DNA from 2 places in the Microbacterium sp. NPDC078814 genome. Region 1 is predicted to be linked to the other one. Evidence: riboswitches for the same ligand, from Rfam matches in the RefSeq annotation. Region 1 holds a riboswitch; the other holds the start of a gene.
The links. A riboswitch is a leader RNA that binds a small molecule or an ion and turns the genes downstream of it on or off. The one in region 1 is predicted to bind thiamine pyrophosphate.
Positions count from the first base shown of each region.

Region 1 (4,411 bases):
TCGCCCGATCTCCAGGTCGTCCGCCGCGCGGAGGGACTCCCGCAACCAGGCGCGCGCGGCGCGCACCGCAGTCGCGGGATCGTCGCCCGTCGCCAGTCGTGTGGCCAGAGCCGCGGACAGCGAGCAGCCGGTGCCGTGGGTGTTCGCCGTGCGGATGCGCGCGCCGGGGAACTCGGCGTGCGTACCGGCTGCCGTGTCGATCAGGGCGTCCGGTGCCTCGTCCCCGGGCAGATGCCCGCCCTTCACCAGCACCGCGGTCCCCATCGCGGCCGACAGCTCTCGCGCCGCGGCGAGCGCGTCCGCCCAGTCCGTCACCTCGTGACCGACGAGCACCGCGAGCTCGGCGAGGTTCGGGGTGACCACGGTCGCCCGGGACAGCAGGCTCCGCAGCTCGCGCTCCGCATCGGGGTGGAGCAGCCGATCCCCCGAGGTCGCGATCATGACCGGGTCGAGCACGACGATCGGGGGCTGTGTGTCTCGGAACCACGCGGCGACCGTCCGGATCACCTCCACGTCCGCGAGCATGCCGACCTTCACGGCGTCGATGCGGATGTCGTCACCGACGGCGTCGAGCTGCGCCCGGAGGAAGTCCGCGGGAGGAACGTGCACGGCGCGGACGCCCTGCGTGTTCTGGGCGGTCAGGGCCGTCAGGGCCGCCATGCCGTAGCCCCCGTTCGCGGCGATCGCCTTGAGGTCGGCCTGGATGCCCGCGCCCCCGGACGGATCGCTGCCGGCGATGCTGAGCACGTGCGGCACCGCGCGCCCAAGCCAGCGCCGACGGAAGGCCGCGGCGGCTGTCCGGGGGTCGCCCGCCGCGCACAGCGCCGACACCACCGCGATCCCGGCCGCGCCGGCCGCGCGCAGCGCCGCCGTGTCGTCGAGCTCCACCCCGCCGATCGCGACGCACGGCAGCGCACTGCGCGCGGCGAACGCGGCGAAGCCGTCGATGCCGAGCGGGGCCGGGTGGTCGGGCTTGGTGCGCGTGGGGCGGATCACGCCGACCCCGAGGTAGTCGACCGTGCCGGGCGGCAGCGCGGCGACCTCCTCGAGGTGCGCGGAGGTGTTCGCGGTCAGCCCGATCAGGGCCTCCGGGCCGAGGAGCTCGCGCGCGCGGAGCACCGAGGCGTCCGCCTGACCGAGGTGCACCCCGTCCACCCTGGCGCCGCGACGACGGGCCTCGACAGCCGCATCGAGGCGATCGTTCACGACGAGCAGCGCACGACCGTCGATGGCCGCGGACAAAGCGAGGAGCTGCACGACGGTCTCCTCGTCCGTCGCCTCCTTGTCGCGCAGCTGCACGATGCGGACGCCGCCGGCCACCGCTTCGCGGACGGTCGCGACCACCCCGCGTGCGCCGCACAGCGACCGATCGGTGACGAGGTAGAGGGACAGGTCGACGGTCATCGGGTCTCCTCCTCGACGCGGGCGCGGTCCCGGAGATCCGCTGGGGTCACGGCGGACAGCGCATCGAGCAGTCCGACGGCGAAGCTGCCCGGTCCGCGGGAGGTCTCCGCCGCCTGCTCGGCCGCGACCGTGTAGACGAGGGTCGCCGCGGCCACCGCCGTCAGCGCATCGGTCCCGCTACCGCGGGACGCCCCGAGGAAGGCCGCCATCACGGCCCCCAGCGCGCAGCCGCCGCCCGTCACCCGCGTGAGCAGCTCGTGCCCGTTGGCGATGCGGATCACCCGTTCCCCGTCGGTGAGGAGGTCGACCGGGCCGGAGACGGCGACCACGGAGCCGTACCGGTCGGCGAGCTCGCGCGCAGACGAGGCCGCCGCCTCGGTGCCGTCCGTCGCGTCGACGCCGCGGCCGCCGCTGCTGTGCCCGGCGAGCGCGAGGATCTCCGACGCGTTGCCGCGGATGGCGGTCGGGCGCCGCGCGGCCAGCTCGTGGGCCAGTGCCGTCCGCACCGGGAGCGTGCCGATCGCGACGGGATCGAGCACCCAGGGCGTGGCGGCGGCGAGCGCTCCGGCCACGGCTTCCCGACTCGCCTCCCGCTGCTCCGGGGTCGGCGTCCCGAGGTTGACGAGGAGCCCCGAGGCGGCAGCGGCGAACGGCTCGGCCTCGCCGATGATGTCTACCATGGCCGGCGCCGCACCGAGCGCGAGCAGCACGTTGGCGGTGAACCCCGTCACGACGGCGTTCGTGAGGCAGTGCGTCAACGGCGGCGCAGCCCGGACCTCCTCCCGCAGCCTTCCCGCCGTGACAGCGAGGTCGAGGACGGATTCCGGACGCACAGGATCGCTCATTGCGACATCCCTTCGCTAGTACGAACTAGATCAGGTTCGACGGGTGTGATCTCAGCCGCGGATGCGGCACCCCGTGTCACTGCCTCGCAGTCTAGCGAGCGAAGGCGTCGAGGAGCGCCCGCTCCTCCGTCCGCGTGAGTCCGGCGCGGCGCTCCCGGTCCACGCCCCGTTCGCGCTCGTCCGCCACGACGCGTTCCACCGTCTCGTCGAGGGGCCGGAGCCTGCCTCCGTTGCGCCGGTACCGCGCGTTCGAGCGGGTCATGAATCCGCTCATCTCGTGCGGCAGCCACAGCGGGAGCGAGCGCGGCCCCGCCCAGTACGCGACACCCTCCGCGACGAGACGCTTCTCCGTGCCGACGACGACCGGACCGGTGTGCCCGGTGGAAGCGCGCACCGTACGCAGCACGTCCTCCAGGTCGCGCACGTCGCCGATCGCGTTGACGGCACCGGTGACGGTGGCGGACACGACGAAGGCGGCGACGTCCTCGACGTCGATGACCTGCGCCGTGCGCCCGTCGAGCGGCGGGAGCAGCACGGGCTCGTCCAGGGCCCGGAGGAACGCCGCCGCCCAGTAGCCGAAGCGATCGCTCGGGTCGCCGTCGCCGACGATGAGGCCGGGACGGACGAGGAGCGCGCGGTCGCCGAGGCCCTCCTGCACGGCGTCCTCCGCCGCGACCTTCTGCCGCGCGTAGTCGTCGTCCTCACCGGCCTGCGCCGCCGGGTGCCGCGGGGCCGACTCGTCCGTTCCGACCGTCACGTCGTCGCGGTACACCGACATCGACGAGATGTAGGTCCACCGGGCGGCACGGTCGCCGAGTGCGCGGACCGCCCCGGAGACGTGATCGGCTCGGGAGGAGACGTCGACGACGTGGTCCCAGTCGGTGCGCGAGACGACGTCATAGGCGTCCTCGTCGTCGCGGTCGGCGAGCACGAGGGTCGCTCCCGGTGGCGCCGGCCGCCCGCCGCGGGCGAGGCAGGTCACCGACGCCCCTGCCCCCAACGCGTGCGCGGCGATGCGCTCCGACAGCCATCCGGTTCCCCCCAGGATCAGCACATCCGTCATGAGCCCATGTCATCAGGATCGACGACTCGGGGGAAGAGCCTCCGCTCAGAGCGGAGCGGCACAGGCCACCGCGCGAGCACAGGCCATCACGCGGACACAGGCCCTCACGCGAACACCGCCCACCACGCGAGCTCAGGCCATCACGCGAGCACAGGCCATGGGCGCTGCTGTCGCCTGATGCCGCGCGAACGCCTGATGCCGCGCGGGCTCGGCGCCGTCGCGGAGGCCGGCCCCGAAGCGGTCAGGGGATGACGATCTGGTCGAGGCCGTCCAACACCGGGATCGTCCACGACGGGTCCGGTCGCCAGTCGATCCACTCCCGATCGAACGGCCAGTCGCCGGCATGGAACGACGCGATGGCCGCGACCGCGTGCCGCTCGATCTGCGCGGCCTGCGCGGCGGTCAGCCGTCCCTGGTCGACGGCGGCGACCAGCTCGTCCTCGTCCTTCATCGCCACGCGCCCGTCCTGTGCGATCTCGACGTCGAGGACGTGATCGGAGGTGTAGGTGGCACTGTCGGTGCGCAGGTGCGCGTTCTCGAGGTTGACGTACCAGCCGGCGAAGTCCCACGTCGTCCCGGTGACCGAGCTCCAGAACAGCCAGACCGACCACGGCACTCCCGCGGGCGCGATGCGCAGGATGCCGTTGCCCCACCACTCCTCGACGATCCGGCGCCGGGGCTCCCGCCACCGCCGATCGAGCGGGACGGCCCGGATGCGCTCCCCGTCCCGCGTGCCCTGACCTTCCTGCTGCGTCCCGGCGGCGAGCCACGCGACGAGACCGCGCTCATCGTCACGGACGACGCGCATGGGGGTGACGGTCGCCGCCTCCCCCGTGGTCCACCCCGGCTTGCGGTAGTGCCAGTCGAGCTGCGCACCCGGCGAGAGGAACGGTCCCTCCCCGAGCGATCGCGCTCCGGCGGGGACCGAGGGTGGCGTGGGCTGCAGGAGGAGGCTCGTCATCCGGCCACGCTATCGCGAGAGCGCACGGCTCCCCGGAAAGGGGCCGTGCGCTCTCCCGATCAGTCGCGGAGGGCGGCGCCGAAGCGCTCCGCGGCCACGGCGACGCCCGCCATCTTCGCCTCGGAGGCCTCCGCGGCG
Region 1 covers NZ_JBFBLT010000001.1:14,031-18,441, forward strand. The annotation lists gene AB0300_RS00070 (bifunctional hydroxymethylpyrimidine kinase/phosphomethylpyrimidine kinase) at 1-1,404, opposite strand, end outside; gene thiM (hydroxyethylthiazole kinase) at 1,401-2,249, opposite strand; TPP riboswitch at 2,240-2,333, opposite strand; gene AB0300_RS00080 (NAD-dependent epimerase/dehydratase family protein) at 2,341-3,312, opposite strand; gene AB0300_RS00085 (DUF402 domain-containing protein) at 3,554-4,273, opposite strand; gene pheT (phenylalanine--tRNA ligase subunit beta) at 4,333-4,411, opposite strand, start outside.

Region 2 (4,411 bases), on a different contig from region 1:
TCAGCACCCGGGGTCGCGTGGCGATCGCGGCCGCGACGGTGAGACGGCGCTTCTCCCCACCCGAGAGCGTGTACGGGTTCGCGGCTCCCAGCGCGGACAGGCGCAGGCGGGCGAGCAGCTCGTCGACGCGGGCCTCGACCTCGTCCTCGGGGACGCCCAGCGCGCGCGGGCCAATGGCGAGCTCGTCCCGCACAGTGGTGGCGAGGAGCTGGTGCTCCGGCTCCTGGAAGACCATGCCGATCCGGGTGAGGAGGTCGCGGGACGCCCAGCGGATCGGCGCGGGATCGGCACCCTGCGCGAGCATCGGCGCCGCGATCACGGCCCCCTCCGCGGGCGGGAGCAGGCCCGCGAGGGTCAGGCCCAGCGTGGACTTGCCCGCGCCGTTCGGACCGGTGATCGCGAGGGCCTCGCCCGCCCGCACGTCGAGGTCGATGCCGCGGGCCACCGGACGCCCCTTCACCCGCGCCACGGCGAGTGCTCGGGCCGACAGCAGCACCTCGCCGGGCACTGTCCTCGGTGCCGGGGGCTCGGCGGGAGGACGCCCGGGCACCCAGACGCCGTCCGCCGCCAGGCGCTCTCCCTGCGCACCGAGCACCGCGGCGGGAGGGCCGTCCGCGACCACCCCGCCGGCACCGAGCACGATGACCCGGGTGAGGAGCGGCAACCACACCTCGAGTCGATGCTCCACGACCACGAGGGTGGCGGGGTGCGCGGCGAGCATCCGCTCCACCGCCTCCCTGACCTCGCGCACCCCGTCCGGATCGAGGTTCGCCGTCGGCTCGTCGAGGAGGACGAGGCCGGGGCGCATCGCGAGCATGCCGGCGAGGGCGAGACGTTGCTTCTGGCCGCCCGACAGCGCCTTGGTCGGATGATCGAGCGGCACGTCGAGGCCGACGGCAGCGAGCGCCGCCTCGACACGCGGCCAGATCTCCGCACGCGGCACGCCGAGGTTCTCGCACCCGAACGCGACGTCGTCGCCCGCGCGGGCGAGGATCACCTGGGAGTCGGGGTCCTGGAGCACGAGCCCGGCGCGCCCGCGAGTCGCCACCGCCGGAGCGTCGTCGACGAGGAGCTCCCCCGCGCTCTCGCCCTCCTCCTCGCCGCCGAGCACGCCCGCGAGGCCGTGCAGCAGGGTCGACTTGCCCGCCCCGGACGCGCCGAGCACGAGAACCCGCTCGCCGGGCTCGATGCGGAACGAGACGTCGCGCAGCGCCCATGCCCGGCGGCTCGCATGCCGCCAGCCCCAGCCGCGCGCCTCGACGACCGCGGGAGCGACCTGCGCCGCCATCAGACGCGCACGCGCGCCTCGCGCCCGGAGCCGAAGCGGTCCAGCGCCCCCGTCGCCGCGATGCCGCGGGCGAGCACCCACGACAGGGCACCGGCGATGACGGCGCCGGAGATCACGGTGCTCACGAGGTAGATCACGGTGAACGCGGGACCGGAGCCGGCGTACCAGAGGATGAGGTTGTTGATGCCTCCCGCGAGCGCAGCGCCGGCACCGGCGAGGATCGCGACGGGCAGCGACCAGCGACGGTAGAAGAACAGCAGGAAGACGAGCTCGGCGCCGAGACCCTGCACGAGGCCCGCTTCGAGCGTGAGGAAGCCACCCCACTGGTTGCCGATGAGCGCCGAGACGACGGCGGCCAGCAGTTCGACGTAGATCGCCGCACCGGCCTTGCGGATGATGAGGCCGCCGAGCACTCCGGCGAACAGCCACGGTCCGTCCAGGAGCCCCTGGAGCCCGGGGAGCAGCGGCTCGAGCAGGGCCTTGGGGCCGAGGTACCCGACGTTCCAGGCCAGGAAGATCAGGCCGGCGGCGACGCCGAGCACGCTGGCGACGACGATGTCGACGATGCGCCACCGCAGATAGCTGCGCGCCGGAGCGCCGGTCGTCTTCGTGGACGAGGATGCGGACGTGGACGTACTCATGTGAACTCCTCCCTGCGCTGGCATGACCCAGATCAGGTTCGACGGTCGAAGCGCGATTCGCTCCCTCTCAGCCCGGCCCGCCGGACTCCCGTGGTTGTGCTGTCGATCCTAGCGTCTTCCGCCCGCGCGTCCCGAGCCGCGCACGGCGGATTCCTGGCGGCATTCGGTACCGTAAGCGAGTGACCGCTTCCGATCCCCCTGAAGAGGCGTCCGGCGGCGTCGGCGTCGACGCGCGGCCCGAGGACTCCACCCCCGCGTCCTCGCAGACCGTCGACACGCTGCCTGCGACCACGACGGAGACCGTCGCGTGGGCCGATGCCTCGACACCGGCGACCGCGCTGACCTGGGTCGACACGGACGTGGTCGAGTCCGGGTCGTCGACGCCGGAGTTCGACGCCACCCCGGAAGCCGAGGCCGCCCCCGGCCTGCTGCGCGACGCGACGCTGCGTCCGGCGATCGCCGGCCCCGGCCTGCTCGTCCCGCTCGGGGTCCTCGCCGGGCTCGTCGCCTCCTACGCCGGAAGCACGCTGCTCTGGCCGTTGCACGAGGTCGCCCCCACCGTCCAGGCCGTGGAGGTCACCCCGGTGGCCGCCCCCACCGCCGCGCTCGCCTGGCCGGAGGTGGGCGACGGCGCCGTGGGCATCGCCGGGATGACCACGGCCGCGTCCACGACCGCCCCGGTCAGCATCGCGAGCATCACCAAGGTCGTCAGCACGCTCATGGTGCTCGACCGCCTGCCCCTCGCCCCCGGGGAGCAGGGCCCCGAGTTCTCCTTCACCTACGCCGACAGCATCCGGTACTGGGACTACCGGATCTCGAACCAGTCCGCGCTGGATGTCCCCGTGGGCGGGGTGCTGACCGAGTACCAGCTCCTGCAGGGCACCCTGCTCGGTTCGGCCAACAACTACATCGATCGGCTCGCCGCGGAGATCTGGGGCTCCAATCGGGAGTTCGCGGCCGCCGCCGAGGTCTGGCTCGGCGAGCGCGGGCTCTCCGGGATCACCGTGGTCACGCCGTCCGGATTCGACGCGCGCAACGTCGCCACCCCGGAGGCGCTCGTGGCTCTCGGCGAGCTCGCGATGCAGAATCCCGTGTTCGCGGAGATCGTGGGCACCCGGTCGGTCGAGCTGCCGGGGGCCGGCACGGTGGAGAACACGAACGGCATGCTCGCGGACCCGGGGGTCGTCGGCATCAAGACCGGCACACTCGTCGGCTGGAACCTGCTGACGGCGAAGGACGTCTCCGTGGGGGACTCGACGGTCCGCCTCTACGCCGCGGCGCTGAACCAGGAGGACGACGAGGCGCGTCTCGCCCTCACCCGAGCCCTCTTCGCGCAGACCGAGGCGGCGCTGCAGGCGCAGGGCCCCGCCGTTCCCGCCGGGACGGTGGTCGGACGCGTCCGCACCGCCTGGGGCGAGGAGGTCGACGTCGTGACCGGTGAGGACGCGGATGTGGTGCTGTGGAACGGGGCGAGCGCGACCGCGTCGGCTGTGTTCGATCTCGGCGAGCAGCGCGAGGCGGACGGCGACGTCGGCACCCTCACCACGGCCGGCCCCATCGACACCACCGAGACCGCACTCGTCCTCGCCGAAGACGTGGACGGCCCGAGCCCGTGGTGGCGCCTCACCCATCCCCTCGAGCTGTTCGGCATCGACGCGGACCGCTCCTGACGACTGACGCCCCGCTCCGAGTCCGGAGCGGGGCGTCAGGGCGATGACGATCAGGGACGAGGCGACGCGCCGTCCGCCCCGTCGTCGAGGAGCGCCTGCGCGGCGGCCGCCTCCGCTCCGGGAAGCTGGGCACCGACGGCGGCACCCGCCACGGCATCGGCCGCCTGCTCCTCCGCGCGGACCTCGGCGTCGGCCTCTCCCGTCACCACGACCGGAGACGACCCGGTCAGGGCCGCTTCCGCGTCGAGGTCGGTCGCCGCCTGCTCGAACTGCGACTGGTACAGCCGCCAGTACGCGCCCTGGGCGGCGATGAGCTCGTCGTGCGTGCCCTTCTCGACGATGTCGCCGTGCTCCATCACGAGGATGAGGTCCGCGTCGCGGATGGTCGACAGCCGGTGCGCGATGACGAACGAGGTGCGCCCCTGCCGGAGAGCGGCCATGGCGTTCTGCAGCAGCAGCTCGGTGCGGGTATCGACCGCCGAGGTGGCCTCGTCAAGGATGAGGATCGACGGCTGCGCCACGAACGCCCGGGCGATCGTGATGAGCTGCCGCTCACCGGCCGAGACATTCGACGCGTCCTCGTCGAGCACGGTGTCGTACCCATCCGGAAGCGCGTGCACGAAGCGGTCGACGTAGGTCGCCCGCGCGGCGGCCAGCACCTCCTCGTCCGTCGCGGTCGAGCGTCCGTAGCGGATGTTCTCGCGGATGCTCCCGGCGAACAGCCAGGGGTCCTGGAGCACCATGCCGGTGCGGGACCGGAGGTCGTCACGCGTGATGGTCGAGATGTCCTGACCGTCCAGCGTGATCCGTCC
Region 2 covers NZ_JBFBLT010000003.1:15,170-19,580, forward strand. The annotation lists gene AB0300_RS06275 (ABC transporter ATP-binding protein) at 1-1,288, opposite strand, end outside; gene AB0300_RS06280 (ECF transporter S component) at 1,288-1,929, opposite strand; TPP riboswitch at 1,922-2,031, opposite strand; gene AB0300_RS06285 (D-alanyl-D-alanine carboxypeptidase) at 2,109-3,599, shown strand; gene AB0300_RS06290 (ABC transporter ATP-binding protein) at 3,650-4,411, opposite strand, start outside.
Region 2: linked by a shared signal. The riboswitch ahead of AB0300_RS06280 (ECF transporter S component) and the one ahead of thiM (hydroxyethylthiazole kinase) in region 1 are both predicted to bind thiamine pyrophosphate.